Regions from separate parts of the Streptosporangium sp. NPDC000396 genome, predicted to be linked through region 2. Evidence: riboswitches for the same ligand, from Rfam matches in the RefSeq annotation. Region 2 holds a riboswitch; each other region holds the start of a gene.
What was found. A riboswitch is a leader RNA that binds a small molecule or an ion and turns the genes downstream of it on or off. The one in region 2 is predicted to bind cyclic di-AMP.

Region 1: another riboswitch for cyclic di-AMP. It lies ahead of ACFY2X_RS08445 (CHAP domain-containing protein); the one in region 2 lies ahead of ACFY2X_RS20620 (NlpC/P60 family protein).
Region 3: another riboswitch for cyclic di-AMP. It lies ahead of ACFY2X_RS23220 (hypothetical protein); the one in region 2 lies ahead of ACFY2X_RS20620 (NlpC/P60 family protein).
Region 4: another riboswitch for cyclic di-AMP. It lies ahead of ACFY2X_RS04630 (CHAP domain-containing protein); the one in region 2 lies ahead of ACFY2X_RS20620 (NlpC/P60 family protein).

The regions. Positions count from the first base shown of each region.
Region 1 covers NZ_JBIAZA010000004.1:271,868-279,131, forward strand. The annotation lists gene ACFY2X_RS08435 (NAD(P)-dependent oxidoreductase) at 1-570, shown strand, start outside; gene ACFY2X_RS08440 (aldose 1-epimerase family protein) at 635-1,531, opposite strand; gene ACFY2X_RS08445 (CHAP domain-containing protein) at 1,802-2,473, opposite strand; cyclic di-AMP (ydaO/yuaA leader) riboswitch at 2,492-2,630, opposite strand; gene ACFY2X_RS08450 (hypothetical protein) at 3,247-4,299, shown strand; gene ACFY2X_RS08455 (DUF6716 putative glycosyltransferase) at 4,352-5,554, shown strand; gene ACFY2X_RS08460 (histidine phosphatase family protein) at 5,642-6,256, opposite strand; gene ACFY2X_RS08465 (PEP/pyruvate-binding domain-containing protein) at 6,516-7,264, opposite strand, start outside.
Region 2 covers NZ_JBIAZA010000012.1:83,340-90,603, reverse strand. The annotation lists gene ACFY2X_RS20650 (L-aspartate oxidase) at 1-1,612, shown strand, start outside; gene ACFY2X_RS20645 (type III pantothenate kinase) at 1,612-2,394, shown strand; gene lysX (bifunctional lysylphosphatidylglycerol synthetase/lysine--tRNA ligase LysX) at 2,419-3,921, shown strand; gene ACFY2X_RS20635 (hypothetical protein) at 3,991-4,374, opposite strand; gene ACFY2X_RS20630 (TetR family transcriptional regulator) at 4,281-4,544, opposite strand; gene ACFY2X_RS20625 (LuxR C-terminal-related transcriptional regulator) at 4,816-5,016, shown strand; gene ACFY2X_RS20620 (NlpC/P60 family protein) at 5,061-6,110, opposite strand; cyclic di-AMP (ydaO/yuaA leader) riboswitch at 6,116-6,269, opposite strand; gene ACFY2X_RS20615 (amino-acid N-acetyltransferase) at 6,608-7,243, shown strand.
Region 3 covers NZ_JBIAZA010000014.1:77,555-84,818, forward strand. The annotation lists gene ACFY2X_RS23195 (alpha/beta fold hydrolase) at 1-398, opposite strand, end outside; gene ACFY2X_RS23200 (helix-turn-helix domain-containing protein) at 476-1,363, shown strand; gene ACFY2X_RS23205 (DUF4190 domain-containing protein) at 1,571-1,867, shown strand; gene ACFY2X_RS23210 (alpha/beta fold hydrolase) at 2,138-3,055, shown strand; gene ACFY2X_RS23215 (alpha/beta fold hydrolase) at 3,194-3,568, shown strand; cyclic di-AMP (ydaO/yuaA leader) riboswitch at 4,111-4,259, shown strand; gene ACFY2X_RS23220 (hypothetical protein) at 4,487-5,440, shown strand; gene ACFY2X_RS23225 (hypothetical protein) at 5,662-6,033, opposite strand; gene ACFY2X_RS23230 (roadblock/LC7 domain-containing protein) at 6,046-6,426, opposite strand; gene ACFY2X_RS23235 (hypothetical protein) at 6,575-7,264, opposite strand, start outside.
Region 4 covers NZ_JBIAZA010000002.1:458,985-466,248, forward strand. The annotation lists gene ACFY2X_RS04620 (MarR family winged helix-turn-helix transcriptional regulator) at 1-1, shown strand, start outside; gene ACFY2X_RS04625 (STAS domain-containing protein) at 42-425, opposite strand; gene ACFY2X_RS04630 (CHAP domain-containing protein) at 694-1,611, opposite strand; cyclic di-AMP (ydaO/yuaA leader) riboswitch at 1,827-2,008, opposite strand; gene ACFY2X_RS04635 (DUF305 domain-containing protein) at 2,158-2,805, opposite strand; gene ACFY2X_RS04640 (neutral zinc metallopeptidase) at 3,419-4,021, shown strand; gene ACFY2X_RS04645 (ABC transporter permease) at 4,131-5,726, opposite strand; gene ACFY2X_RS04650 (ATP-binding cassette domain-containing protein) at 5,723-6,619, opposite strand; gene ACFY2X_RS04655 (hypothetical protein) at 6,800-7,264, shown strand, end outside.

The sequences.
Region 1 (7,264 bases), on a different contig from region 2:
CGCAGCGGCGCCGAGGGGACCGAGAGGGCGGACGCGAGCGACGCCCCGGCCGTGGCCGCGCTCGCCGCCGGCCACGACGCCGTGGTCCTCGCGATCGCGCCGCCGCGTGACGGCTCGGAGGCGTCGGGCCCGCTGCTCGCGGCCGGGCACGGCGTGCTCGAGGGGCTGCGCGCGTCGGGGGTAGGCCGCCTGGTGGTCGTCGGGGGAGCGGGCAGCCTGGAGGTGGCGCCGGGGACTCGGCTCGTCGACACCCCCGGATTCCCCGACCTCTACAAGGCCGAGGCGCTGGCCCAGGCCGAGTTGCTGGACCTGATCCGCACGCGGGCCGGCGATCTCGACTGGACCTATGTCTCGCCCCCGGCGGAGATCGCGCCGGGGGAGCGCACGGGGGCCTACCGGCGGGGCGGTGACCAGCTGCTCACCGACGCCGACGGCAGGAGCTTCATCAGCGCCGAGGACTACGCCGTGGCCCTGGTGGACGAGCTCGAGACGGGCCGGGGCACCGGCCGCCGCATCACCGTCGCCCACTCCGGCCTCCCCGCGGGCGAGGAGCCGGCTGAGGAGTCCTGACGGAATCTCTCCGGCGGCAGGGGCTCCGGCCGCTTCCGCATCCGTCGCGTCCGTCCGGCGCGGGTCAGACGGGGGAGATCGTCCAGGAGGTCTCGACCTTGTCGCCGGGCTGGAGCACGATCAGATCGGTGCCCGAGTTGAAGGCGTCCGGCGGGCAGGTCATCGGCTCGACGGCCAGCCCCGCGTGGTCGAGCCCGGTGCCGGTGCACACCTGCACCCAGGGCAGCCTCGCGGCGTCCCAGCGGAGCTCGACCCCGCCGGCCGGGCCGCTCACCCGCACCCGGACCAGCCCGTCGGGGTCCGGGAGGAGGCCAGTGAAGGCGTGGTCCACGGCGGTGGCGCCGACCGGGCGTGAGGTCCTGAAGTCGTACGGCGTGCCGGAGACGTCCTCCAGCGAGCGCGGCAGCAGCAGGTCGTCCACCAGCAGCACCGTGGTCGCGGGCACGCGCAGTTCGTATTCCTCGACGCTGTCGCCCGCCAGCAGCCACGGGTGCGGGCCACAGCCGTAGGGGGCGGGGCGGTCGCCGAGGTTCTCCGCGGTCAGTGTGGTGGCCAGCCCGTCGGGAGTCAGGGAGTAGGTCACCTGCAGGGCGACGGTGAACGGGTAGCCGGGGGAGGGGGTGATCGTGTGCGCCAGCCGTACGAAACCGTGCTCGTCCTCCACGGCCAGCCACTCCACCGCCCGCCAATCGGCTTCGGCGACCAGCCCGTGCAGGGCGTGGCCCCTGTTCTCCTCGTTCACGGGAAGCCGGTAGGTCTCGCCGCCGAAGGCGTAGGAGGCGCCGGCGACCCGGTTGGGCCAGGGAGCGAGCAGGGTGCCGCTGTAGCAGGGGATCGGCCCGTCCTCCGGCCAGCTGGTCACCAGGTCGCGTTCACCGTGCCGGAGCACGCGCAGGGCCGCGGCTCGCTCGGTGATCTCGGCGTACATGGCGCCGCTGCGGAGGGTGAACTGCCGGGACACGGGGGTCCTTTCGCCGGGGATGGAAAGTATGTGCGACCCGCTCAAGTTACACGTGTCCGATCGGGCGGAGTCACGCTTGATCGGATGGGTGTCCAATGTCACCGCGGGGCGCTCCAGGCGCCCGCGCACGGCCGCCGCCGGGGTGGGTGAAGGGTGAACAAAAGCGGCGAGCGGTCCCTGCGAAGGGGGATCGCAGGAACCGCTCGCTCAAGGAGCCTTTTGAGTTCTCACCCCGAGGGGAGGGGCGTGCACCCTACCGGCGCGTTTGGGTCAGCCGCTGTAGACCGGGTAGCCGTAGCCGACGACCTGGGAGGTGGGCCGAACGCGCTGCTCGACCTTGCCGTTGCCGGTGTTGCCCTCGATCGTGGTGATCGTGCCGTCGCCGTTGTCCTTCTTCACGAAGCCGACGTGGTCGATCCCGTCGATGCTCTTGCCGCCGTTCCAGTCGAAGTAGACGACGGCGCCGGGCTTGGGAGTGGTGCCCCAGTGCCCGTTGTTCTTGAACCACTGGGCGTGGGTGACGGTGTAGGCGTCCCAGCCCATGGTGGGACGGATGCCGGCGTGGTCGCCGACCCAGGAGACGAACATCGCGCACCAGGGAGCGTTGGCGTAAGCCCGCACGCTGCCGCCGTCACGGGCGACGGTCTCCTGGGCCCGCTGGGAGGACATGTACCAGGCGTGGAACTTGGTGCCGCCGCCCTGAGCGTTCTCCGAGACACCGATCTGCTTGGAGGCCAGGTCCAGGACCTGCGCGGCCGTGACCTTGGGCAGCCGCTGGGCCTGGTTGTTGGCGACCTCCGCCGGCGGGGCGCCGACGGGGCTGTGTCCGGGCGTGTCCGCCAGGGCGGGGGCCGCGATGAGGCCACCGGTGACGGCGATGGACGCACCCACGAGGACGCGGGCCAGACGGTTCATCTTGGGGGTGAGGCGGTGCTCGGTCATGCGGGGATTCGACTCCTTGCTTCGCTTCCATACCGCCTACCGGGTTAGCTGACGGGTTCGGGCTGGGAAGTGCCCTACGGCGCGTGAAAGCGCTGATTCACCCCAGAAACGTGGTTCCCCGGTTCCGCGAGACTCGCGGATTCGGCGGCCGGGCTCATCAGGCGGATTGGTCCGTTCCTGACAAGTTCGGTCGGGCAATGTACTGGCAATGCGCAGGCCTTGGCAGACCTAGGCGTTCGCCACGAATGAGTAGAAGCTACGTGAACCGGACAAACGATTACAAGTCCGACACATTGCCTTGACTTGGGAAAACGCCCCAATCGAGGGGGAAAGGTTGGAAGTTCCGGAGCTGTCGCGAGAATGTGCCCGCGATCGATTCGGCGCCGGAAACCCCTGTGAATCAGGCGTTTTCGAGCGACGGCATCGGCGAGGAGCCGCCATGGCGCGGCTTTGCGCTTCTCTGACCCGGCCGTCACCGTAGATCTTTTAGCTTGCGACCGTTTTAACCTGCGAAGATGCCCGTGCGCGTCATGATCCCGTCTTGGGATTCGCCGTGAACCAGGCGGCGCCCGGCGGGGACGGCACCCGGCGGGCCCGCCCTTGACGAAGAGGTCCCAGGGGGCCTGCCGGTAAAGGGCGGACCATGTGAGGGCAGGGACTCGGCGGCCGTCCGGCCGGGCTCGGCCCTCCCGGCCGGGGCACAAGTTGGTGTATTCGGGTGTTCACCCATAGTTCCCGGGCGTGTAAGACATCCGGGTTACCGTGGGACAGTCGTGAACGGGTCATCGCCCGGCGTGGAGCACGGTCGAGACCACGCGCGGGAGCAGGGTTCGGCCGTTGCCTGGGTGGAGTCCCCGCTGCAGATGCTCTGCGCCGTGGAGGCCCACCACGCCGGGCTGCTCGAAGCGCACACCCGGGTGGTGCCCCGGGCCGGGCTGCGTCCGCTGGCCGTCACCCGCCGTGAGATCTCCCGGCTCGGCCTTCCCGGCGGCCTGGAGCTGCCCGAGCCCGAGCCCGAGATGCCCAGGCCCCGTCGGGGCACGACCTGGGCGGTCGGTGACGCCTTCTCCGGCAAGGTGCAGGTCGGCTGGCTCACCGCGCTGCCGGGCCGCATCGTGATCGTCGACGACGGCCTGGCCACCATCAGGCTCCTGGAACTGCTCACCGGCCGGATCTGGACGCCGCTGCTGAGGGCCCGGGCCACCGCCGGTCCGCTCGGGACCAAACTCAGGAGCGTGCTGGGGACGGCCGCCGGCCTGCGGCTGCGCGCCGCCGCCCGATCGGGGCGGCTGTCCGTCTTCACGGCGCTGCCCGTGCCCGCCGAGCTGGCGCGGGCCGTACGGGACAGGGGCGTCGAGCTGGTCACCCACGACTTCGCCTGGTTGCGGTCGCAGCCCCTGCGCAGGCCGCGCCCCGAGGAGCGGACCGTCGTCCTCGGCACCTCGCTGGTCCGCAACGGCCTGATCCACCGTGACCGCTACTTCACCTGGCTGGCCGGGCTCGGCTCGGCCGAACCGGTGGCCTACTTCCCGCACCGCCGGGAGGACCCCCACGATCTCGCCCGGGTCAGGGAACAACCCGGGATCACCGTTTATGACGGTGGCATCCCCGCCGAGATGACCCTGCGCGGGCTGGCCGCGGAGCAGCGGGTGCTGAGCCTGCCGTCCACCGCGGTCACATCTCTGCGGGTGCTGCTCTCGGCCCGCGGCGTCACCGTGGAGACGGTCGACGTTCCCGACGAGTGGTGGACCGCCCAGGCGGCCCCCTCGCTCCGTTCCCACCTGTCGATGTTCGCCCATCACGACGCTGGAGTCACAGGGTCATGACCCCCCGGATGAAACGGATCGATCCGAGGGGACCCCACGCTGGAGGTGCTTGTTGAAGATCCTGGCTGTGGCCGACTCGGATTCCTACCTGAAATGGGCCGCCTACCTGCTCGGGGACCTTCCTTCGAGCTGTACGGCGGAGCTGACGGTGATCCGTACCCCGATCACGCCCTCCCCGGCCCAGATCCACGCGGCCGTCGCGGGCGCGGCCACCGATCCACCCGTGCTGTCGGCCCGGGCGCTGCGCCGGGCCGCCGAGCGGCTCAGACCCGACGTGGTGCTGGTCGCCTGCACCGGGCCCGTGGTGGACGTGCTGGTCAGCGAGGTGCTCGCCGGCCTGGCGCCGAGACCGGTGTTCGTGTCGGGGCTGCCGGGGATCTCCATCCCGGCGACCGAGAAGGCGTGGCTGTTCCGCAGCGGATGTGACCTGTTCGTCCTGCACAGCGGGCGGGAGGTGGAGGAGTTCTCGGCGCTCGGCCGGCAGCTGGGCGGAGGAGGGGCGGTGGGCCTGGCCCGGCTGCCGTTCCTGCGCGGCGGGACGGAGGTCCCCGTCACCGGTCCCCGCAACCGGGTGGTGTTCGCGACCCAGGCCAAGGTGCCCAAGCGCAGGGAGGAGCGCGAGCAGATCCTGCTCGCGCTGGCCACGCTGGCCGAACGCCGTCCGGACCTGGACGTGGTGGTCAAGCTTCGTGCCTTGGACAACGAGCGCCAGACCCACAACGAGCGCCATCACTACCAGCGCCTGTGGCAGTCGCTGGCCGACGGGGGCCTGGTCCGTCCCGGCGCCGTACGCTTCGAAGCCGGTTCCATGCACGAGCATCTGGCCCACGCGGCCGGGTTCGTCACGGTCAGCTCGACCGCGGCGCTGGAGGCGATCGCCCAGTCGGTGCCCCTGCTGGTGCTGTCGGACTTCGGGGTCAGCGCCGAGATGATCAACCTGGTCTTCGAGGGAAGCGGCCTGCTCGGCACCCTGGACGACCTGTCCGAGGGGCGTTTCCTGACGCCGGACGAGGCCTGGTGCCGGGCGAACTACTTCCACCAGCCCGGCGACAGCGACTGGATCTCCCAGCTGGTCGCCCTGGTCGGCCAGGCCCGTTCCGGCCGCCTGGTCCCCGCGCGATCGCTGCTCGACGGCCCGGAGTTCGCCGCCGCCCGCCGCCGTGCCCGCCTGCGCGTCGAGGTTCCGCCCAACGTGCTGCGCGTCGGCTACCGGGCCAAACGCCGGATGCGCCGCTATCTCAACGCCCTCGGCTAGACGAGTAAGTCCGAGCTCCACGCCGAGCATGTGCTACCCGGTCGGCGTCACGTAGCCGAGGAGCACGTACGGATAGCAGGAGCCACGTCACGGCCTCATGCCTGCGAGGAACCCGGTCCAGCGCAGGTCGGGCGGGAGGTGGCTCATGTCGTTGAACATCACGATCGTGGGCGGCAGGCCGTTGCGGTACTCGATGACCGTCAGTGCGGTGTTGGCGCTGTTCAGCCCGAGCCACCGGGATGGCGGCGCGTCCAGTGCGTGCCGCACCAGCCACGCGATCTGGTAGGCGTGCGTTACCAGGACGTCGTGTGTGTCGGGCCGGGTCTCTTTCGTGGTCGTGTCGGGGGCCTTCGCGAACCGGGCAACCAGGGCCTCGGCGAGTCTCTGGCCCGAGGCTGCCTCGGTGTCGTCGTAGCCGTCGAAGAAGCCGGCCCAGGACGGGGGTGTTTCGGCCGCACTGGGAACGTAGGGCACGTGGTCGACGAGTTCGGCGGCCTCAGTCACGGGCACGTTAGGTAGATGCCGGGCGAGTTCGTGCGCGCTTGCCACGGCGCGTGGTAGCGGAGAGTGCCACACGGCGTCGACCGGTACGCCGGCGAGCCGTTCGCCCAGCAGGTCCGCCTGCTGGCGCCCGATGTCGGTGAGCTCCCCGAACGCGTCGGCCGCGCCGTGGCGTGCTAGGTAGAGGTGTCGCGTTGTCATTAGTGGTTAGGGGCGCGGTGTCCGTGAGGGCCCGCTTCCCATCTCCTTTCGATCCGTAGATGTGGGTTCGGCGGCGGGATGCTTGGGTGGGGTCGGCTCTTGATCTGGCAGAGACCGAGGAGACCGTGCGCGGCCGGGCGGCGCGATCATCGTCAGCGAACGGGGCGGGGTCCGTGCCGTTGCGACTGCTGACACTCTTGCTACGTCGGCGGTGTGCGACTTCTGGCGATGTCTCCCGGCCAGGGACGGAAGTGATCAGTCAAGCGTTTGTGGCCGTGACGGTGCCGGTGGTGCCGTCGATGGTGATGATGGTGTCGTCGTGGAGCCTGCTGGTCGCGTTTGGGATGCCGAGGACGGCGGGGATGGCGTGCTCGCGAGCGACGATCGCGGCGTGGGAGAGCACGCCTCCGGTTTCGGTGACGACGCCGGCGGCGATGCGCAGCAGCGGTGTCCAAGCGGGGTCGGTGAAGGGGCAGACGAGGATGTCGCCCGGGTGCACACGTGCGAAGTCGCCGGGACCGCGGACGATTCTCGCGGTGCCGGTCACGGTCCCGTGACTGCCTGGTGTTCCGGTGAGTGTGGCGGCTGGGGTGGCCGAGGTGCCGGAAGGCGGTGTTGGTGGTGGGGGTGCGGCGGTGACCGGCCGTGCTTGCAGAATCCAGGTGCGGCCGTCGACGATCGCCCACTCGATGTCCTGCGGTCCACCGAGTAGGGCAGCAATCTCCTTGCCCAGCTTGGCCAGCTGTGTGGCGGTCGCGTCGTCGATCGTCGGTTGGTTCCGGGTGCGGGTGGGTACGTCGCGAATGACGAGCTGCGTGCCGTGCCGGTCGAGGCGGGTTCGTTTGTCTGCGATGGCGCGTGTGACCGACCCGTCGTCGGCGACGCAGTAGGCGTCAGGGGTGACCTTGCCCCCGACGATGCTGGGGCCGAGGCCCCAGGACGCCTCGATCTGGGTGGCGTCGTTTGGGTCTGCGGGTGTGAACATGACCCCGGATACCTCGGCGTCCA
Region 2 (7,264 bases):
GTATCTCGACGCCCGCCACTTCGGCGAGGAGAAGTGGCGCACCCGCTTCCCGACGATCTACGCGGTGTGCCTGGAGCACGGCGTCGACCCGGTCACCCAGCCCATCCCGGTCGCCCCGGCCGCCCACTACGCCAGCGGCGGCGTCCGCGTCGACCTGTACGGCCGCACCGGCGTGCCGGGTCTGTACGCGTGCGGCGAGGTGGCCTGCACCGGCGTGCACGGCGCCAACCGGCTGGCCTCCAACTCGCTTCTCGAAGGGCTGGTCTTCGCCGAGCGGATCGCCGCCGACATCCACGCGGAGCGGCAGGCCGGATCGGCGGGCGCACCCGCGGGCACCGTACGGCGGGCCCCCGGCGAACCGGTGACCGACGACCGGCCCGCCGGCCTGGTCGACCCCAGGACCCGGCCCAGGATCCAGGCGCACATGAGCCGGGGCGCGAGCGTGCTGCGCAGCCAGGAGTCTCTGGCCGAGGTCGCCAAGGCCCTGCTGGCCGCCCGGTGGACCCCGGTGGCGGTCGAGCCGTGCACCGAGTCGTGGGAGGCCACCAACCTGCTGACGGTCGCGTCGGCGCTGGTGCTGGCCGCCCGCAGCCGCGAGGAGACCCGAGGGTCACACTGGCGTGAGGACTTCTCCCGGCAGAACGATGCCTGGTGGCTGGGCCACCTCGACGTGACCCTGACAGTGGAGGGAATGACCATGACCTACGTGCCGCACGGACGGCGCGCGACCGTGCTGCCGCCCCAGGTGGAGACGGAGCTGACGGAGGCGGGCCTCGACCCGGTCGCGGTGGCGGCGCTCTTCGAGACCACCCTGAACGAGGACGTGCAGGCCCAGGGCGACGTGACCAGCCTCGCCACCATCCCGGCCGGGCAGACCGACACCGCCGACGTGGTGGCCCGCGCGGACGGGGTGGTCTGCGGGCTGGCCCTCGCCGAGGGGGTGTTCTCGTATGTCAGCCAGGGGCGCCTCAAGGCGGAGCGCCTGGTCAAGGACGGTGAGCGCGCCGCGAAGGGCGACGTGCTGATGACCGTCACCGGTCCCACGAGAGACCTGCTGACCGCGGAGCGGACCGCGCTCAACCTGCTCACCCACCTGTCCGGCATCGCGACCCTCACCGGCCGCTGGGTCCAGGCCGTGGCGGGTACGGGCGCCCGGATCAGGGACAGCCGCAAGACGCTGCCCGGACTGCGGGCCCTGGAGAAGTACGCCGTGCGGTGCGGCGGCGGGGTCAACCATCGCATGTCGCTTTCGGACGCCGCGCTGATCAAGGACAATCACGTGGTGGCCGCCGGAGGGGTGGCCGAGGCGTTCCGGGCGGTCCGGGACGCCTACCCTGGCCTGCCGATCGAAGTCGAGGTCGACCGGATCGACCAGATCGAGCCGGTACTCGCCGAGGGAGCCGAGGAGATCTTGTTGGACAATTTCAGCGTGGACCAGCTGGCGCTGGCCGTACGGCTGGTGGACGGCAGGGCACGACTGGAGTCCAGTGGAGGGTTGACCTTGGAATCGGCTCGTGACGTGGCTGAAACAGGCGTTGACTATCTTGCCGTGGGCGCGCTCACCCACTCGGCGCCGGCACTCGACATCGCCTTGGACCTTCGGGGGAATTGATGCTGCTCGCCATTGATGTCGGTAACACCCACACCGTTCTCGGCCTGTTCGAGGGTGAGGAGGTCATCGAGCACTGGCGGATCGCCACCGACGCCCGGCGCACGGCCGACGAGATCGCGGTCGTGCTTCAGGGGCTGCTCGGGCAGTCGCCGCTGCTCAAGGACGCCGACATCAGTGGCATCGCGCTCTGCTCCACGGTGCCGTCGGTGCTCAACGAGATGCGCGAGATGTGCCGCCGCTACTACGGCGACGTCACCGCGGTGATCGTCGAGCCGGGCATCCGCACCGGGGTGCCGGTCAGGATGGACAACCCGAAGGAGGTCGGCAGCGACCGGATCGTCAACGCGCTGGCGGCCATCCAGCTGTACGGCGGGCCGTGCATCATCGTCGACTTCGGCACCGCGACCTCCTTCGACGCGGTCTCCGCCAAGGGGGAATACATCGGCGCGGTGACCGCCCCCGGCATCGAGATCTCGGTGGACGCGCTGGCCGCGGCCGGAGCGCAGCTGCACAAGGTGGAGCTGATCCGGCCTCGCTCGGTGATCGCCAAGAACACGGTCGAGGCGCTCCAGTCGGGCATCATCTACGGTTTCGCCGGCCAGGTGGACGGGATCGTCGAGCGCATGGCGGTCGAGCTGGCCGACGACCCGGACGACGTCACCGTCGTCGCGACCGGCAACGCGGCGCCGCTCGTGGTCGGCGAGGCGCGCTCGATCGACGTGCATGAGCCGTGGCTCACTTTGATCGGTCTCCGTCTGATCTATCACCGCAACACCATGTAGTCGGACATCGGTACCCTTGCCCTTGTGACCGACGACGTGACGAACCCAGCCGAAGATCTGCCTGAGCAGATGCGTGTGCGCCGGGAAAAGCTCGACCGCCTCCGTTCCGAGGGCGTCGATCCTTACCCGGTGAGCTTCCCGCGCACCGCGACCAACGCCGAGATCCGCGAGAAATACGCCGATCTCGCCGCTGACACCGCGACCGGCGACAAAGTGGGCGTCACAGGGCGGGTCATGCTGTCCCGGACCGGGGGCAAGCTCTGCTTCGCCACGATCCGCGACGGGTCCGGTGACCTCCAGGTCATGATCTCTCTGGACAAGGTGGGCGAGGACTCCCTGGCCGCGTGGAAGCGCGACGTGGACCTCGGCGACCACATCGGCATCGAAGGCGAGGTCATCACCTCCCGCCGGGGCGAGCTGTCCATCCTCGCCGACCGCTGGGCGATCACCTCCAAGTGCCTGCGCCCGCTGCCGGAGAAGCACGCCGGGCTGACCGACCCCGAGGCGCGGGTTCGCCAGCGCTACCTGGACCTCATCGTCAACGACGAGGCCCGGAGCATGGCCTACACCCGCAGCGCCGTCGTGCGGGCGATCCGCGACTTCTGGCACGGCGAGGGCTACCTTGAGGTCGAGACGCCGATGCTCCAGCCGATCCACGGCGGCGCGGCGGCCCGGCCGTTCAAGACCCACATCAACGCCTACGACATGGAGCTCTACCTTCGCATCGCGATCGAGCTCTATCTCAAGCGGCTCGTGGTGGGCGGCATCGAGAAGGTCTTCGAGATCAACCGCAACTTCCGCAACGAGGGCGCGGACTCCACCCACAACCCCGAGTTCACGATGCTTGAGGCCTACGGGACGTATCTCGACTACAACGACATGGCCGACCTGACCCAGCGGATGATCCAGAGCGCGGTCGTGGCCGCGCTCGGCCATTCCGTCGTGACCTACGAGGGTCAGGAGGTCGACCTCGGCCTGGCGGAGTGGCCGAGGATCACCCTCTACGGGTCGGTCTCGGAGGCGCTGGGCGAGGAGATCACGACCGAGACGCCGCTGGAGCACGTCCGCAAGCACGCCGACGCCCATGACATCCGCTGGGATCCCAAGTGGGGTCAGGGCAAGCTCGTGCAGGAGATCTTCGAGGCGCTCGTCGAGCACACCCTCATCCAGCCCACGTTCGTCATGGACTATCCGCTGGAGACCTCCCCGCTGACCCGTCAGCACCGGGACAACCCGCTCCTCACCGAAAAGTGGGACCTGATCGGGTTCGGCACCGAGCTGGGCACCGCCTACTCGGAGCTGGTCGACCCGGTCGAGCAGCGCCGCCGCCTCACCGAGCAGTCCCTGCTCGCCGCGGGCGGCGACCCCGAGGCCATGCAGCTCGACGAGGACTTCCTCACCGCCCTGGAATACGCCATGCCCCCCACCGGCGGCATGGGGCTCGGCGTGGACCGCCTCATCATGGCCTTCACCGGAAAGAACATTCGCGAGACCATTCTGTTCCCGCTGGTCAAGCCGACCGGCTGAGCCCGGCGGCCGCTCGGGCGGCGCGGGGAACGAACAGGCCGAAGCCGGGGAGGCGGGCCGTGACGACGCTCACGGCCCGCCTTCCGGCGTGTGAGCGACCCCGGCCATCAACCAGCGCAACGCCTGGGCGAACAGCTCCGGCGGCACCGCGTCCCGGTCGGCGCGCCGCTGTGTCACGAGCCCCTCGAAAAGTCCGATGATCGCGGTCGCCACCGCGACCGGGTCGTGTGCCGCGCAGTGCGGGGCCACCAGGCGCGCGACGGCCGTACGGGGAGACCTCCAGCGGGCGGCCAGGCGATCGAGCAATTCCGGCCGAGTTAGTGCATAGCGCAGAAACTCGATTTCGAGCATGCTCCACATCATGTGACGATCGGCGGCCTCGGCCAGATATGCGCCGAACGTCCTAAAGCCGGCTCCATCCTTCCTCTTCCATTGCACGGTGATTTTCTCCACGTCGTCAAGCTCGTGGGCGGCGTGCTCGTCGAAGAGGGCGAGGAAGAGGTCGTCTTTCCGGTGAAATGCGAGTAGAGGGCGCCGACGGTGTGACCCGCCCTGGAGGCGATCTCGTCGACCGACGCTCCAGCAAAACCTTGTTCTGCGAAGGTCTGGGCCGCCGCGGCCATCAGACGCCTGCGGGTGCGAGCTTTGGCTTGGCCGCGACTTAACCGTAAAGGCGCTGACATATCATGAGTACTTCACGTAGCGACCACTATGTCAATAGCGTGCGCTGCTCGCACGGAGAGTGGAACTTGACGACCTTTGAACAAGGCGTTTACCGTTCCTGACGGACGACATTCATTCCAAGATACTCACGCCTGAGTTCCAGTGCGGGGGGAGCGACTCTAGATGGCGTATCCAGAAGTGGATTCTCGCCGCGGCGACAGCTTCCCGGGCATGGGCGAGATCGGTCTCAGTGACGAAGATCTCGTGCTCCTGGCAGAACTTGCCAAGGGCGTCACCGTGGACCGGGTGGGGCGTCGCCTCGACATCAGCGGCCGGACCGTCCGGCGCAGGCTCCGTGGCATCTGCGACCGCATCGGCGTGGCCACGGCGATCGAAGCCGTGGCCTGGGCCGCCCGCCGCCGGTTGATCTAGGGTCTGAAGCCGTGCCGGTCCGCCTCGGCCCGGCACGGGCCGCCTCAGCCCGCGATCCGCACGCCGCCGGCGAAGGGCCGGTTGTTGATCGAGGCGATGTGGATGACGTCACCCGTCTGGGGTGCGTGAACCATCAGTCCCGCGCCGATGTAGATCCCGACATGGTGCAGGTCGCTGTAGAAGAAGACCAGGTCACCCGGGCGCAGCTCGCTCTTGGAGATGTGGGTGCCCGCGGTCCACTGGTCGCCGGTGTAGTGCGGCAGGCTGATGCCGACCTTCTGGTAGGCCCACATGACCAGGCCGGAGCAGTCGAAGGAGTTGGGCCCCTCGGCGCCCCAGACATAGGGCTTGAGCTGCTGGGTGAGCGCCCAGCGGGCGGCCTCGGCGGCCTTGCCCTCGCCCACGATCGGAACGTTGATCTTCACTCGCCTGCCGCGGGTGGAGTCGGCCCGGACGCGCACCTCTCTGAACAGGTCGCTCTCGACCCTGGCGACCAGCCGCTCGATCTTGGTGCGTCTGGTGCCGATCTCGGTGAGGAGCGTCTTGACCTCGGTGCTCCGGGCCTTGGCACTGGCCTGCGCTCGCTCGGCGGCCTGGATCGCCCGGGTGACCTGGGCGACCTCCTCGCTCTGCTGCTGCCGGAGCGCGTAGGTCGTGGTGGCCTGGTCGAGGAAGGTGTCGGGGTCGGCCGACTGGGTGAAGGCGAGCGCGGAACCCAGGCCGCCCGACATGTAGGCGCTCTGCAGAAGGAGAGAGGCCTTGGCGCGTCGGGACGCCAGCTCGGATTCGCTGACGGCCAGGGTCTTCTTGGCGGTTTCGGCGGTGCGCTGGGCCTGCTTGAGTTTGACCCGCTCGCCGTTGTACTGCTCGGTGAGCGTCTCGATCTCAGTGTGCAGTTTCTCGGCCTGCTTGGCGAGCTGCTGGAGATTGGGCTTGGGGTCGGCGGTGGCCGCGACCAGAGGAGTGCCCATGGCCAGGGAGGTGAACGCCAGCCCGATGAGCGCTATCCGGCCGGAGAGTCCACGCGCCGCGTGTTCTCGATGACGGGCAGGTCTGCCCGTGCGCCTTCTCCCACGGCTGCGCGTGCGCTTCACCAACAGGCTCCTCTCTCGGCCGCCTACCGGGTTAGCTGACGGGTTCGGGCCGGAGGCAGCCCTACCGAGGATGCTTGTGGCATCTCGGATTCACCCCGGGGGACTTGTGGAGGGTGGGTCCCCGGTTCCCCGGGTTCGGGGATTCGGCGGGTCAGCTGTTTCGCGTCGCTGACATCGAGCAGGGACATTAGTGCAATTCAAGGTTCATGCTCAACCAGAACTACAAACTTGGTAGAGCTTCCACAACTGAAAAGTCACGGGAGGATCACGCGATTTCATGATCAACATGCGCATTATGCTGGTTCTATGCGCTTCAGGGGTGCGGATGGGGCGGGTCTTCGCAGGTCTCGGACCGCATGAAAGGTGAGATCCGGCCCATCACCGGCAATTTTTGCTCAGCGTGATGTCCGCGCTACCGAAAGTCATCTGATGACTGTGAGCTGTGAGTTATGGGTGAGCCGTAATTAGAGTGCGCCGAGGACGTACTCTGATCGGTCATGGAGCAGGTTGCGGAGCATTCCCCGACGCCGGCCGTACGCGACACCGGGATCGCGGGCCGCCGAGAGGGGGCCGGGGGCGACGGCGTGGACGCGAAGCGGGAGGCCAGGGCGGATGCGGCCGTGGTCACGGTGCGCCGCGCCCGCACCCCGGACGTGCGTGCCATCCGGCGGCTCGTCGACACCTACGGGGGCGCCGGCCCACGCCTCCTGGAGAAAGCCACGGTCACCCTGTACGAGCACGTCCAGGAGTTCTGGGTGGCCGACCGGGACGGGATCGTCGTGGGCTGCGGGGCGCTCCACGTGCTCTGGGAAGACCTCGCCGAGATCCGCACCGTCGCCGTCGACCCCGCCTGCCACGGTCAGGGAATCGGCCACCGGCTCGTCTCCGCACTCATCCGCACCGCCGGCGAACTCGGCCTGCGCCGGGTCTTCTGCCTCACCTTCGAGGTCGACTTCTTCGCCAGGCACGGATTCCGCCCGATCCAGGGCACGCCCGTCTCGCCGGAGGTCTACGCAGAACTTCTCGCTTCCTACGATGAAGGCGTCGCGGAATTTCTTGATCTTGAGCACGTCAAGCCGAACACCTTGGGAAACACCCGAATGCTGCTTCACCTGACACAAGAGTCCGACTGACTTGACCTTGACTGTGACTGA
Region 3 (7,264 bases), on a different contig from region 2:
GCGGTCACCAGGTCGGGGCGCTGTTCGGCGAGGGCGGTGGCGACCGCGCCGCCGCTGGAATGGCCGACGACCACGGCGTGCTCGACGCCGAGCCGGTCCAGGACCGCGCCGACCCTGCATGCCTGGTCCGGGAGCGCGTAACTACGGTCGGCCGGTTTGGCCGACCGACCGTGCCCGAGCAGGTCGATCCGGATGACACGGTGAGATCCAGTCAGCAGCGGAACCAGCGGGTCCCACGAGCGGGTCGAGGAGGCGGACCCGTGGATGAGCAGGAGTGCGGGGGCGTCGCGGGGGCCGTCCTGGCACACGTAGATGTCGCCGTCGTCCATAGGCAGGGTCGAACTCTCGGTGGCCTCGGGGCCGCCGTTCACGTACGGCCCGCCGTCAGAAACAGTCATGAGGCCACTGTCGCCGCCGGTACGCGCCGGTGGATTGGACGAATGTTCCCCTCGATCGGCCCGCGTAGCATGGGGCGGTGCGGACATTCGTTCACGGCGCTGCTGTGTGGGGCGTGGCATGCCCGCAGCGGCCCAGCCGGGTGGCCGGTGTCACCATGGCCGGGTTCCGTGTCCCGGACCTGGACGCGCTCCGGATGGTCCCGCACCCGGCCGTGACGCTGCTTCTGGAGTTCGGCGCCGGTTCGCCCGTCGTGGACGATGCCGCCGGGCGGCAGCAGCGGGGAAGCGTCGTCGCCGGGCCCGGGCTCGGATCCGGCGGCGCGGTCCGGGCGTGGGGTGAGAACGTCGAGTGCGTGCAGGTGCGCCTGTCCCCAGTGATCGCCCGCGCGGTTCTGGGCGTCTCCCCCGCCGACCTCGACGGCGCCGTGGTGGCCCTCGACGACTTGTGGGGCCGGGAGGCGTCCCGGATCCGTGAGCGACTGGGCGATGTCTCCTCATGGCAGGATCGCTTCGCGTTGATGGACGCGCTGCTCGCCCGCCGCCATGAGGTGGGGCCGCCGGTGGACCCGGAGGTGGCCTGGGCCTGGCACCGGATCGTCGCCAGCCGTGGCCTGGCCCGGGTCGACGGACTGGCGGCCGAGGCCGGATGGAGCCGTAAGCGCCTGTGGTCCCGGTTCCGGTCGCAGATCGGCCTGCCGCCCAAGCGCGCCGCGAAGCTGGTCCGCTTCGATCATGCCGCCCACCGCCTGGTCGCGGGACAAGACGCAGCCCGAGTCGCGGCCGATGGCGGCTACGCCGACCAGTCCCACCTGCATCGGGACGTCATGGCGTTCACCGGGGCAACCCCCGCGACCGTGGCCGGCGAGCCGTTTCTCGCCGTTGACGACATCGCATGGCCCAGCCGCGGAACACCCGCCAAGCCTCACGTCTCCAGGGATCTCCGCTCGGTCGCCGGCCGGAGGTGAGTCGGAATGATTCGTCTAGTGTCGTGACCGGAAATGACGGCCGGGTTCGGGCGGGGGCGCGACCACATGTGCGGCGGACCGTCGCTCTTGATCGGTAACGAGAAGTGAGAGAGCCTGGCGGCTGATGTTCCATACAGGAACGGAGACGATATGCACTCTCCCTACGGAGGCCACGACCATCGCCCTCCGACACCGCAGGTTCGTCACGTGCCCCCGCCGCCGACGTCAGGCGTCGCCGTCACCAGCCTCATCTTTGGGATCATCGGAATCTTCGGCAGCTGGTGCCTGTTCGGCATCCCGTCCATCGTGGCCATTGTCCTGGGCCATGTGGCCACCAAGAAGACCAAACGCGGCATCAGGTCCGGGCACGGCCTGGCAGTGGCCGGACTCATTCTCGGGTACTTCGCGGTCTTTCCGGCACTCATCGTCTCCGGGCTCGTCATCACGCACCCTCAGGCGCTCGCCGAATGGGTCAACGCCTTTATCGATGGTTCGTCTCGCTGATGAACCCTTGGCGCCGTGAACGGACGCGCCTGTCGATTGGCGGCGTACCCAGTGCCGTGAAGCCGCCCCGGTGAACCTTTCCGGTCACGGCACCAGGCGAGCCGACTGACCGGAACATTCGTACAAGATGCCGGCGCGCACCGGCGGTGACAGTAGGCCCATGATTATTTCCCTGGGGCTCGATGACCCTGCTGTTTCGACGACGCCGTCCTGCGGTTTCCGCACCGGCAGGCTGATGTGAGCAGCGCGGCACGGCGCCGGCGGCGCCTCTTGATCGCCTCGGCTGTCCTCTCCGTCGTCGTCGGGTTGCTTCTCGTGAACGCGGTGGTGGTGTCGCGGCAGAGCGCCGAGGCCAGCGGGAGTCCGACCCTGCCTCTGGACGGCGGGAACATCTACGTGCGCCAGGACGGCCCTCCCGATGCCCCGGCACTTGTACTGATCCACGGGCTCGCCGCGTCGACCCGCTCGTGGGACGCGCTCGTTCCGCTGCTGACCAAGTCCCATCGCGTCATCCGGATCGACCTGCTCGGGCACGGCCGGTCGGCCAAACCGGCCGGCGGTGGCTACGGGATGCCGGAGCAGGGACGCCGGGTCGGCGAGGCAATGGATCGGCTCGGGGTCAAGAACGCCGTAGTGGTCGGCCATTCCACCGGTGGCGCGGTCGCCACCGCTCTCGCCGAGCAACGACCCGACCTGGTGACCGCGCTCGCGATCATCGACACCGCACCCCGCTTGGACGCCGCCATCTCAAGCGGCTTCGTCGGCGGGCTCTTGGACGACCCCGTCATCGGGCAGCTGCTGTGGCGGCTTCGGACCGACAGCCTGATCCGCAACGCCGCGAGCACCGCGTTCAGCCGCCGCGGCTACAAGGTCCCGCAGGCGGTCGTGGACGACGCGCGCGGCATGACCTACCACGCCTTCATCGCGACATCGCAGGACGGCGACGACTATGTGAACCAGCGCGCGCTCCCCGATCGGCTGAGTCCCCTCGGCAAGCCGCTGCTAGTGATCTTCGGTGAGGACGACCAGAGATGGCGATCCTCCTCCGCCGCCGAATACCGCGCCGTTCCGGGCGCGAAGGTCGAGGTGCTGCCCGGTGTTGGGCACTCGCCCATCATGGAGGATCCGCCGCGGACCGCCGCGCTTCTTCTGGCCTTCACCGCGAGTCACACCACCCAGGCGCACTGAACGAGATGATGCGCCCATGGCGGGACCCGGTGCTGCCGGTATGGCGGGACCGGCCTGCAGCGCGAGTGGATCTGGCCGATGTGCTCAAGCCGTACGTGTATGCCCAACAAACTTCGCCGAGGCTATGGAGAGATCGCGATGCCACACACCAGTTCAGACATTTACTGGGAGGAACACGGCCAGGGCCCTCTGACACTTGTCATGTTGCCGGGATTCGGCGCCTCGGCTGACCTCATGACCGGAATCGCGCGACACCTGAGCGGGTTCCGCATCTTGGTCTTCGACTTGCCCGGACATGGTCAATCTGTACGCGCGCCGGCGGTTGGCGGAAAGGACGTCGTCGTAGATCAAGCCAAGCAACTTGACGACGTGCGGCGCATCCCTGGAAGCCGTGCGGTCCTGCTGAGCGAGCTTGGACACCTGTGTGGTCTCGAGATGCCCGACGTCGTCGCGAACGAGATCTCGAACTTCCTGGAGACGGAGATATGCGCCGATCCAGCTGAAAGTCGTTGAGAGGCCAGGACGCCGAGGGAGTGCGCGGTGAGCCCGACGAGTTCTGCTTCGTTTGTGATCAAGCCGCCGCGTGACGAAAAGTCAAAGAACCCTCGATCGGAAACCTCGCGGACGTTGATCGCATCAGGCATGCGATTCAGGCGTGCGATCGCCTGTCCGGTCCCGTTCTCCGAGGCGGCTCAGGGCGGGGCAGAGATATTTCGAGCAAGGTGCCGGATGGGGAGAATCGCCTGGATATCAGGCGTTCGAGCGGTTTCCGGCGGCCGAGGCGGCGATCGTGACGCTCCTGGATGAGGTCACTGACCTGCGAGGATGAGGGCCGATCCGTGCCGCGAGGCGGCGTCAACGCCTGGGGCGGATGGTCGGGAGCTGGCCGAAGTAAACGCCTGGGGAAAACGGTAAAGAATCGGCGAATAAGGCTTTCTTGGCCGATGGAGGTAGATCTTCTGGTGTTTTCGTGGTGTTTGCTTTGCTTTGTCTCATTTGGGTGGGTACTGTCTTAACTGTTATCGGCTGGTGACCTGCCCTTCAACGGAAGGAGCGACCGGCCAACGTCGAGTCCCGAAGGCCGTCAGGCCACGGGAGCCGGGGACCCACTTCCTGGGGTGAATCCGCCGCGAGCGTGCGGCGGTAGGGCAACTCCACCGCCCGAACCCGTCAGCTAACCCGGTAGACGAGATGGAGAGGAGAACCCCTTATGGGGCACTGCGCACTTTTCCTGCCGGTACCTAGTCTGCCCTTGCCGATCAACTAAGACTTCCGCGCCGCCTTCGGTGGCGGCGCTCCCCCTGCGCTCCGCGTAGCGCCCGGTGCTTCCGGCTACGCCACCTCTTCTCAGTGAGCGCATCTCCGCCCGTGCCCTCCGTTGGTGTGTCGCACGCGGCTGCCCTGTTTCCTCACGAAAGAGCTTCTGTTTTCATGCGTTTCCCGCTTGGCCTGCGTAACCGTCTCGTCGCTGCCACCCTCCTCGGCGCCGGCATCGTCACCTCCGCCGGTGTCGCCTCGGCCCTTCCGGCCGCTGCCGAGCCCGGCACCGGCCCCAGCTCCCAGGTCGCCCTCCTGCAGGGCTCGACCAAGGCCTCCTACTTCTGGGACGACTCCTCCGGCCGCGCCGGTGACACCGGCCTGCCCGCGAGCGGCAAGCCCATGCAGAAGGGCATGATCGCCAGCCCGAGCTGGCCGCTGTTCACCGAGGGCTACCTCATCTACAACGGCAAGAAGGCCAAGTTCTTCGTCGGTGACCGCGGCCCTGGCGTCCCCTCCAGCAGCGGCGTCATGATCGACATCGACGCCAAGACCTTCGCCGACCTGACCGGCGGCACGTTCAACTCCGGCACCCTCGGCGTGGACGGCAACGGTGGCATGGGCCACATCAAGGTCGACTACGTGATCACCAAGTGGGGCGACGGCGCGGGCAAGAAGAACTACCCGGTGGCGTTCTCCACCGGTGCGTGGGGCCGCGTGGACCGCAACCCGGCCAAGCCCCCGCAGGTGGTCCTCGCCAAGCCCGAGCAGCCGAAGAAGGCCGAGGAGCCCAAGAAGGCCGAGGAGCCCAAGAAGGCCGAGGTCGTCGCCGAGCCCAAGGGCGGTGCCGCGCCCAAGGCCGCCCCGGCCGAGGCGGCCAAGCCCAAGGCTGTCGAGCCCAAGGCTGTCGAGCCCAAGGCCGACAAGCCCAAGGCCGTCCCGACCAAGGTCGCCGAGAGCCGCCGCACCACGACCCTGGACGCCGCTCCGGTCGCCGCCCCGGCCCCCGCGGTCAGGTCCGCCGTCTCGACGCTGGGCGCGATCAGCCTGGCCGCTCTGGGTGGCGCCGCCTTCCTCTACACCGGCATGACCGGCCGCTTCCGCAGGAAGGCCGCTGACGAGAGCTAAGGCTCTCCCGCCGTCAAATCCCCCACGAGAGCAAGGGTGAACGCCAGCGCAGGGCGTTCGCCCTTGCTCTCATTTCCGCCGGACGACACCCTGTTCGGCGGAACCGGCCAGGACCGGTGTGAGCACGATCTGCCGCGCCGCTTCTGGCCCGAGCTCACCGCCGCCGAGCGTCGGGCTCCGGTACGGCATACGCCTCCCGGGGCGCGGGCCGTACCGGAGGATCAGATCTCGAGCTTCTCCTCGATGCCGCGCAGATTGTGCCGCGCGAGCGCCAGGTTGGCCCGGCCCCGGTCGAGGGCCAGGTAGAGGAAGAGCCCTTTGCCGCTCCGGCCGCTGACCGGGCGGATCACGTGATACTGGGCGCTGAGCGTGATGAGGATGTCTTCGATGCCTTCCTTGATGCCCAGCGAATCCATCGTCCGCATCTTGGCCTTGACGACCTCGGTGTTACCGGCCGCCGCGATCTGGAGATCGAGGTCCTTGGAGCCGCCGAGGGCCCCCAGCGCCATGCCGCTGTTGTAGTCCACGACCGCCGCCCCGACGGCACCGTCGATCGCCATCATCTCCTTGAGGGAGATGTCCATGTTGCCCATGCCTGCCTCCGATCACTGAGTTATCGATATGCGAGATGAGATGGCGGCCAGACTCGCCGCCGTCTTGCGGCCCTCCAGTCGCAGCAGCCCGAGGTTGGTCCCGGGGTTGGCGAGGACTGTGAGGACGATCTTGGGGCCGGCGGCGTAGAAGGCCGCGTAGCCGTTGGTGCCGGAGATCAACGTTTCCTCGAAGGCGCCCTTGCCGGTCATGCTCGTCATCCGGCGGCTGAGGGACAGCATCGCGGAGGAGAGCGCGCCGGTCTGCTCGGCGTCGTCTTTCAGGTCGCTGGCTATCGTCAAGCCGTCCACGCTGCACGCGATGCTTCCGCTCACGTCGGGGATGCGCTCGCGTAGCAGTGCCAGCTCCTGGTGAATCTCGTCGCGCAGTTCCACCGGCATCCTCCTTCTGATCAGCTTCAGCGTCCGCAGCCTCATCGGCATCGGACCAAACCCACCGGATATCCGGGGCGCGAGCCTCGTCCTTCGGGGCGGAGAGGAACCCCTCCGCTGAAATCCCAGGTCTCCGGACCGTGGGAGGACGTCAAGTGAGTGCCTCCAATGCATCTCTGAGCCGGATGAGCAGATCCACGTCGGTGGGATCTCCCGTTGCCTGGGGGATCGACGTAGGTGATCTGAGGGCGCCGGTCGCCGCGGCCGGAGCCTGCCGGGTGCCCGTGCTGCGCCTGGGCAGTGCGGCGGCGGGCTCGGCCTGCGGGGTGCGAAGCAGCCCGGCCGCGGCGAGCTGCCGTACGGCCAGCAGCACCGAGTAGGCGGGGCGGCCGAGTTTGCGCGCCAGATCGGAGGGAGTCGCCGTGGAGTCGGCCCCGACCAGCACCTCCCACTGGAGCGAGGTCAGCATCACCCGCTGGGCGGGGATGCGTCCTACGGGGACGACCGGGAGCGAGTCCAACTCGGCGGATGGCCAGGCCTGATCCAACTGTGCCCTCCTTCGCTTGCACTCCCGGAACATTCCGGCCACGTCGAAGTACCACTGGGGTCCGAGCCAGTGCCGGTCTCCCGGCCGGAATCTCGGCCGGTGCCCGTCTGAGTCGAACAGGAAATACGCGGCGTCGAGCACCGCGCTCAGTACGCAGAACTCCAGCTCACCCCGGGTCAGCACGCCCTGGCCGATCAGCTGTTCGCCGCCCCATCGGTCCTCGGCGGCGGACTGCCTGGCCCGCCGTACGGCGTAGGCGGAGATCCTGTGGCCGGCGGTCAGCAGGTCCTCCAC
Region 4 (7,264 bases), on a different contig from region 2:
AGCACGGCGCCACACGGCGGAACTCGCCGGTTCCGGTGGGATCACCGGCCGGCTTCGGTGCCCGCCTGGCGCAGGGCCTCATCGCGGCTGGTGTGCTGTTCGAAGGCGTTGTGCAGTCCGGTGCGATACAGCAGCCGTTCCAGGTTCCCGTGAACGCCGCTGAGCATCAGCCGTACCCCGTCGGTCTGGCTGCGGTGCAACGCCAGAACCAGCTCGCTCATCCCGACCGAGTCGCAGAAGGAGACCTCCGACATGTCCACGATCAGCACCGGCGTGGCGGGAGGCAGAGCCGCCGCGCGCAGGTGCTTGCGCAGCGTCGGCGCGGTGATCAGGTCGAGTTCGCCGCTGACGGAGATGACGGTCACTCCGTCGCACTGGTGTGATGAGACGCGGAACATCGGCGGGTGTTGCCACTGTGATGTCATGGCCGGCTCTTCATCGTCGCGGTTCGCAGGTCGGCATCCGCTCGACACCGCGAGAGGAGGGCGTCAAACCCGTCCTCGTCCACATTGTGATCACTGGTATTCACCGAGGGTTCCCTCACCACCGGCCGCTGTCCTTACCGGTTACCTCCCCACGCCCACGGATCGAAACGAGCGGAGGGGTCTTTTTGCCTGACCATGGAGATTCGCGCCCGCTGGGGGCGCGACTCCACCATGGACGGCCGTCGCGGTCCGAGAAGGACCGGCGTCATCAGGCCGGCAGGCCGAACGCGGCCTGGCGGTGCCGTCCCGTGGCCGGACCGGCGGACGACGTCCTGCCTCTGGTCCACCTGACGAGAAAAACGACGCAGAGCAATGCCGTCACAGCCACCGCGGAAACCGTGGTCTCCTGCATGACAGGCAGATCGCCGAAGTCGGATCCACTGAGCGCGCCGCTCGTGCTCGCGAAAGCCCGCACGGTCGGCGCGGCGTCGGATCCCGCCGCCATGGCCTGCGGTTTCGCCGGATCGTTCGGCTTCGGGAGGCCGGCGACGGCCTGATCCCCGTCCCTCGCCTCCTGGGCCTCCTGGGGTGCGTTTTCCACCTCCCAGGTCTCCTGAGGTGTGTTATCCGTGTCCTGGATCTCCTGAAGGTCGTTCTCCATCTCCCGGATCTCCTGAGGTGCGTTCTTCACCTCCCAGACCTTGCGTTGCCCGTCCTTCGCCTTCCAGACCTTGCGGGGAAGGCCGTAGCCCACGACCTTGCTCTGATCCCGCACCTTTCGCTTGAGCCATACGCCGTCGACGTTGGCCTCAATGGTTTTGATCTTTCTGCCGTTGACTCTTTCCACGATGCCGACGTGGTCGATGCCATTGATGTTCTTGGAGCCCGACCAGTCGTAGAACACCAGGGCACCCGGCTCGGGCTTGTCGCTCCAGGCGTCATGCCTCCGGAACCACTTCGCGTGGTCGACGGTGTAGGCGAACTCTCCGACGTAGTCCTGAATGCCTGCCTGGTGGGCGGCCCAGGTGACGAACATGTCGCACCACGGTGCGGTTTTGAAGGACGGCGTGCTGGTGTCGACGTTGGTGTAGTACCAGCGGCCGAACTTGGTGGAGCCGTTGTTCTTCTCGCGATAGCCGAGAGCTTTTCGGGCAGCCTCAAGCAGCCCCTCGGGGATGGAACGCACGGGGATGGGGGTCTTCCTCTATCGGACGGAGCTATCGGACGGAGCGACCGCGCGAGGGGACGGCCGACGGCTCGGGTCCGTGGCCGGCGCGGTGGGGGATCACGTCGTGGGTCCGGTCAGGCTGTCCCGGACCGGAGGTCTCTCACGGCCCGCCATCCGATGGGGTACTGCCGCAAGCGCGGCGTCCGATGGGGCGAGTGGGGTGCTCCACCCGTCTCTCCTCTCCTTGACCGCTTACCGGGTTAGCTGACGGGTTCGGGCCAGGAGTTGCCCTACCGCCGCGTGCGCGGCGGATTCACCCCGGGCGAGACGGGAGAGTCTTCGGTCTCGCATATGGGTCCCCGGTTCCCGTGACGGAGCCGTCTCCGTCACGCGTGGGATTCAGCGGCAGACCGGCTGCCTTCCGGGTGAAGGCAGGTCGCCGGTCATTACGGTGGAATGTAGTAGTAAAATCTCGCAAAGGTAAATAAATCACCACATAAAGGACAAAAGATCTACCTCCTCATCGGCCCACGGCTTCGCCCTCGAACTCGGCCATCACGCGATCTAGAGCCGGTCGAGGAGCTTCTGCATCTCCTGGATCTCCGCCTGCTGGGCGTTCTCGATGGTCCCGGCGAGTTCCTTCGCCCGAGAAGTGGCTCCCTGCGCCTGCTCCATCTTCGACATCTCGATCGCCCCCCCATGGTGGGCGATCATCATCCGCAGGAACATGCGGTCGAACTCCGCGCCCGTGGCCGCCTCAAGCTCCTCCATGTCCTCATCGCTCATCATCCCGGGCACGCCGTGGCCCTTCATTCCCGGGGACATGCCGTGCCCCTCTCCTCCGGAGGACGCCGAGGGCTCACCCCACTCCGACAGCCAGCCCGTCATGGTGGCGATCTCCGGCTCCTGGGCGGCCTTGATCCTGGCTGCCAGATCCTTGACCTCCGGACTCCTGGCGCGCGTCTCGGCCAGCTCGGCCATCTCCACGGCCTGCTTGTGGTGCTCGATCATCATCCGCGCGAACATGACGTCGATGTCGCTGAAGGACGTGTCCGCCTGCCGGCTCGGGGAGGTGGCCGAGCTGCTGGGCGTGTCGACGAGCCCGGCCATGGCGCCGTCGCCGTTTCCGCAGGCGGTGAGCAACACGAGCGCGCCGGCTCCCGCCGTGACGGCCAGCGCGAGCCCGTGCGTGACGGGTCGGTTGATGAACATGGGCGTCGTTCCCTTTCCGGATCCTCGAATCCCGTCACGCCTTGCCGGGGCAGGCCCCGGGCTCCCGCGCGTGCACCCGGCCTGTGTACGGAGAACCGGAAGCCGTGCCAGACGTAGCGCGTATGTGCCCGGAGACGACCTGGCCATACGGGGTGACCTACAGGTTTTGACAGGGCCGAAGAAAGCTTGACGTTTTGACCGGAAAGTGCGGAGACAAGTGATTATGAACTGCCCGGCCATGCCGTCCGCCCTTCGCCGGCGATGGGTACGGAGGGCGGTTCTCACGCGCTGTGCGGCGTCGCCTCGGCTGGACGCGCCAGGAGTCCTAAGCTGTCTGATCGTGCGCTTCCTCCCGCCCGGTGCCGGCTCCCCGCTTCTCCGACGCTCGGCTGCCCTCCCGCGACGGGCCCTTATGGCGACCCTGGCGACCGTGTGCCTGACGGTCCTGTCATCGGGAGCCGCATGGGCCGCCCCGTCCGCCTCGCCTGCCCCATCCGCCCCGTTCGCCTCGCCTGCCCCATCCGCCCCGTCCGCCTCGCCCAAGAGCCCGCTGCTGAAGACGGGGAAGCTGGCGGTCACGTCGTGCCCGGAGCCGCCGATCATCGACGGAGGCATGCCTCGGACGCGTGAATATCTGACGGCGGCCATGAAATGTCTGAACAAATCATGGTCCGCCCACTTCGCTCGCGCCGGGCTGAGGTTCCGCGCACCCGCGGTCCGCTTCTACGAGGAGCCCGCGCAGCGCGTGTGCGGAGTCCGCTGGCCCGCCAACGCCGCGGCCTTCTACTGCACGGAGCAGGCCACCTTGGTGTTCCCGCTCACGGGCAACTGGATCGAGGACCGGACCGACCTGTACCCCCTCAAGGTGGCGGCCCACGAATACGGCCACCACCTGCAGAGCCTCACCGGCGTCAGAGACGACTACGAGGCTCGTGCCCGCTCCGATCGGGCCCGCCAGGCCGAGTTCGGCCGCCGCTACGAGCTTCAGGCGGACTGCCTGTCGGGCGTGTTCCTGGGCAGCGTGCAACGCTCCCTGCCACGCACCGGGCAGGACTGGGAGGCGCTGTCCGACATGCTTCGCGCCAGCGGTGACGACGGCGAGTACCGCACCCACGGCACCGGCGCCAACCGGGTCCGCTGGTTCAATCGCGGTTACCACGCGGTCTCTCCCACCGCCTGCGACACATGGACCGCCGTGCCGTCCATGGTGTCCTGACCGGTGGAAACACCCGTGGGAGCACGGCCGGGGCCCGAAGCGGGCACACGCCTGTCTCGTCGTCGGAACTCCCGCCAGGGAAGCGGGCACGTCCGCGGCCGGACGTTCGTCAGCCGCCGGCCAGGTCACGTCGCTGGAATCCGGCGATCCCGGCCAGGACCAGCGCCACGGTGACGCCGGCCAGCCAGAGGAGGGGCGCCGCGGTCACCTCCCCGCCGGGGACCCGCGGCAGGTGGGCGAAAGGCGAGAGGTCGCGGATGCGCTCGTCGATCCGGAGTAGTTCGCCGAGCTGGCCGAGCAGGACGAACGCCACCAGGGCCGCCCACGCGAGGGCGGTCAGCCTGGGCAGCAGCCCGAACAGCAGCGTCGTGATGCCGGCCAGCACCCACACCGCCGGCGCCTGGACCATGGCCGAGCCGAGAACACGCACGACCTGGGTGGGGTCGCCGACGCGCAGCCCGTGGGCGAGACCGGCGGCCAGGCCCGCCGCCGTGAGGATCACCGTGGCGCCGCCCAGCGCCCACACCAGGTGGCCGGCCAGCCATCGACGGCGGAGAACCGCCGTCGCCAGAATCGGTTCGGCGCGGAGTGCGGTCTCCTCGGCGCGCAGGCGCAGCGTCGCCTGTACGGCGTAGCCGCCGGCGACCAGGCCGAGCAGGCCCATCTCGGTGGACAGGAAGGCGTCGACGATCGCACCTTCGCCGCCGAGCCTGGCCATCAGGTCGGCGAGCTGCGGATTGTCGCCCACGAGGTCGCCCACGCTCGCCGCCAGCGAGCCGAACACCGTTCCCACGACGGCGAAGCCGACGGTCCAGCCGAGCAGCGTGCCGCGGTGCAGCCGCCAGGCCAGCGCCAGCGGGCTGCCCAGGTGCCGGGCGGCGGTCGCGGGACCGCGCCGGGGCGGCAGCAGCCCCGCGCCCACGTCGCGGCGCCTGGCCATCAGGTCGGCGGCGATCACCAGACCCAGCCCGGCCAGGGCGAACAGGCCGAGCAGCCACCAGCGTTCGCCGGCGAAGGCCCGCACCCGCTGGGCCCAGCCCAGGGGAGACATCCAGGACAGCGCGGCGTTGTCGGTCGAGTCGCCCGCCGCCCGCAGCAGGAAGGACAGGCCGAGCGCGGCCGAGGCGACGGCGTTGGCCGTGCGGGCGTTCTCGGTCAGCTGCGCGGCCAGCGCCGCGACCCCGGTGAACACCCAGCCCGTCCCGGCGACCGCGAGGCCGAAGGCGAGCGCGCCGGAGGCGGGAAGTCCCTGCCCGGCCAGGCTGAGCGTGACGAGCAGGGCGATGCCGAGGTTCGCCCCGCCCACCACGGCCACGGCCGCCACCGGGAGCGCGTGGCGGCCGACCGCCCCGGCGCCGATCAGCTCGGCGCGGCCGGTCTCCTCCTCGGCGCGGGTGTGCCTGGTCACGACCAGGATGCTCATGAGGCTCGCGAGGACGGCGGCGATGGTGGTCACGCGCCAGGCGGTCAGGCCGCCGACCGAGGCCGGGTCGAAGACCGGGCCGGTGAGCGCCCGCAACGCGGAGTTGGCGCCGATGGTGACACCAAGCGCGAGCCGCTGCTCCATGTCCGGGTACAGCTCGGCGATCGCCGAGGCGGTGACGGTCACGATCCCGGTGACGGTGGCGATCCAGATCGGCAGCAGGAGGCGGTCGCGGCGCAGGGCGAGCCGGATCAGCGTGCCGGCCCCGGTAAGGGAGATCATGATTCGGCCATCTGGTAGTGCCGTAGGAACAGCTCTTCCAGGGTGGGCGGGCGGCAGGTCAGACCACGCACGCCGGCCTCGGTGAGCACGCGCAGGACGCCGTCGAGCTTGTCGGCGTCCACCTCGAAGCGCACGCGCGAGCCGTCGGCGGCCAGGCCGTGCACGCCCGGCAGCGCCGCCAGCCCGGCCGGCGGCCGGACGAGCTCGGCGGTGATCGAGGTGCGGGTCAGGTGGCGCAGCTGGGCCAGCGTCCCGCTCTCGACCGCCCGGCCCTCGCGGATGATCGTCACCTGGTCGCACAGCGCCTCGACCTCGGACAGGATGTGGCTGGACAGCAGTACGGTACGGCCGTTGCTCCGCTCCTCGGCGATGCAGTCGCGAAATACCGCCTCCATGAGCGGATCCAGTCCGGATGTCGGCTCGTCCAGCAGTAGCAGTTCCACATCGGAGGCCAGCGCGGCGATGAGGGCGACCTTCTGCCGGTTGCCCTTGGAGTAGGTGCGGCCCTTCTTGGTCGGGTCGAGGTCGAAGCGCTCCAGCAGCGTCGCCCGGCGCCGGGGGTCGAGCCCGCCGCGCAGCCGGCCGAGCAGGTCGATGGCCTCCCCACCGGACAGCGTCGGCCAGAGCACGACGTCGCCCGGCACGTAGGCCAGCCGCCGGTGCAGCTCGACCGCGTCGTCCCACGGGCGGCCGCCGAGCAATTCGGCGTGGCCGGAGTCGGCGCGCAGCAACCCGAGCAGGATGCGCAGGGCCGTTGTCTTGCCCGCGCCGTTCGGGCCGAGGAAGCCGTGCACCTCGCCCGTCTGGACGGTGAGGTCGAGGCCGTTCAGGGCGTGGACGGTGCCGAAACGCTTGGTCAGGCCACTGATGAGGACGGCAGGACCGCCTGGCATGGGACCTCCTCGAAGCCGGTCCGATATGTCGTTGCCGACCAGGCTTCCCGGCGCTCCGGGCTTGACAGTAACAGCGCCGGACGGGCTTATCCAGGCCCGGATTCACCGTCGCGGGCCGGTCCTTCTCCCGTTGGCGCCTGGTTGATCGAACCGCCGTTCGGAGCGATACGTGGTGAGAGCATGAAGCACCGGATTCTCGCCGTTCTCCTGTTTCTCGCCGCCACCCTCGCGATCGCCCCCGGTACGGCATGCGCCTGCTCGTGCGCCCGACTTGAGCCGAAGGCCCAGGTGGGGCAGTCGGCCGCCGTCTTCACCGGGACGGTGGTGGCCGTTCGCCAGGTCGAGGGCACTCTCTCCGGGCCTCGGCCGCCGATGGTCTACACCTTCCGCGTCGACCAGGTCTACAAGGGGAAGGCGAGCGTCGAGTTCGACGTCGCCACCAACGCCGACGGGGCGTCCTGCGGGTATGACTTCGACACGGGGTCCCGCTATCTGGTGTTCGCCTCCGAGGGGGAGTCCGGCACGTTCGAGATCGACCCGGGCGTTCCGCTGCGCACCACGCTGTGCTCGGGAAACCGGAGGGTCCAAGCGGGCGAGGCCCCCTTGCGCATGGGGGACGGGGTTCAGAACGCGGAGCCTCTCACC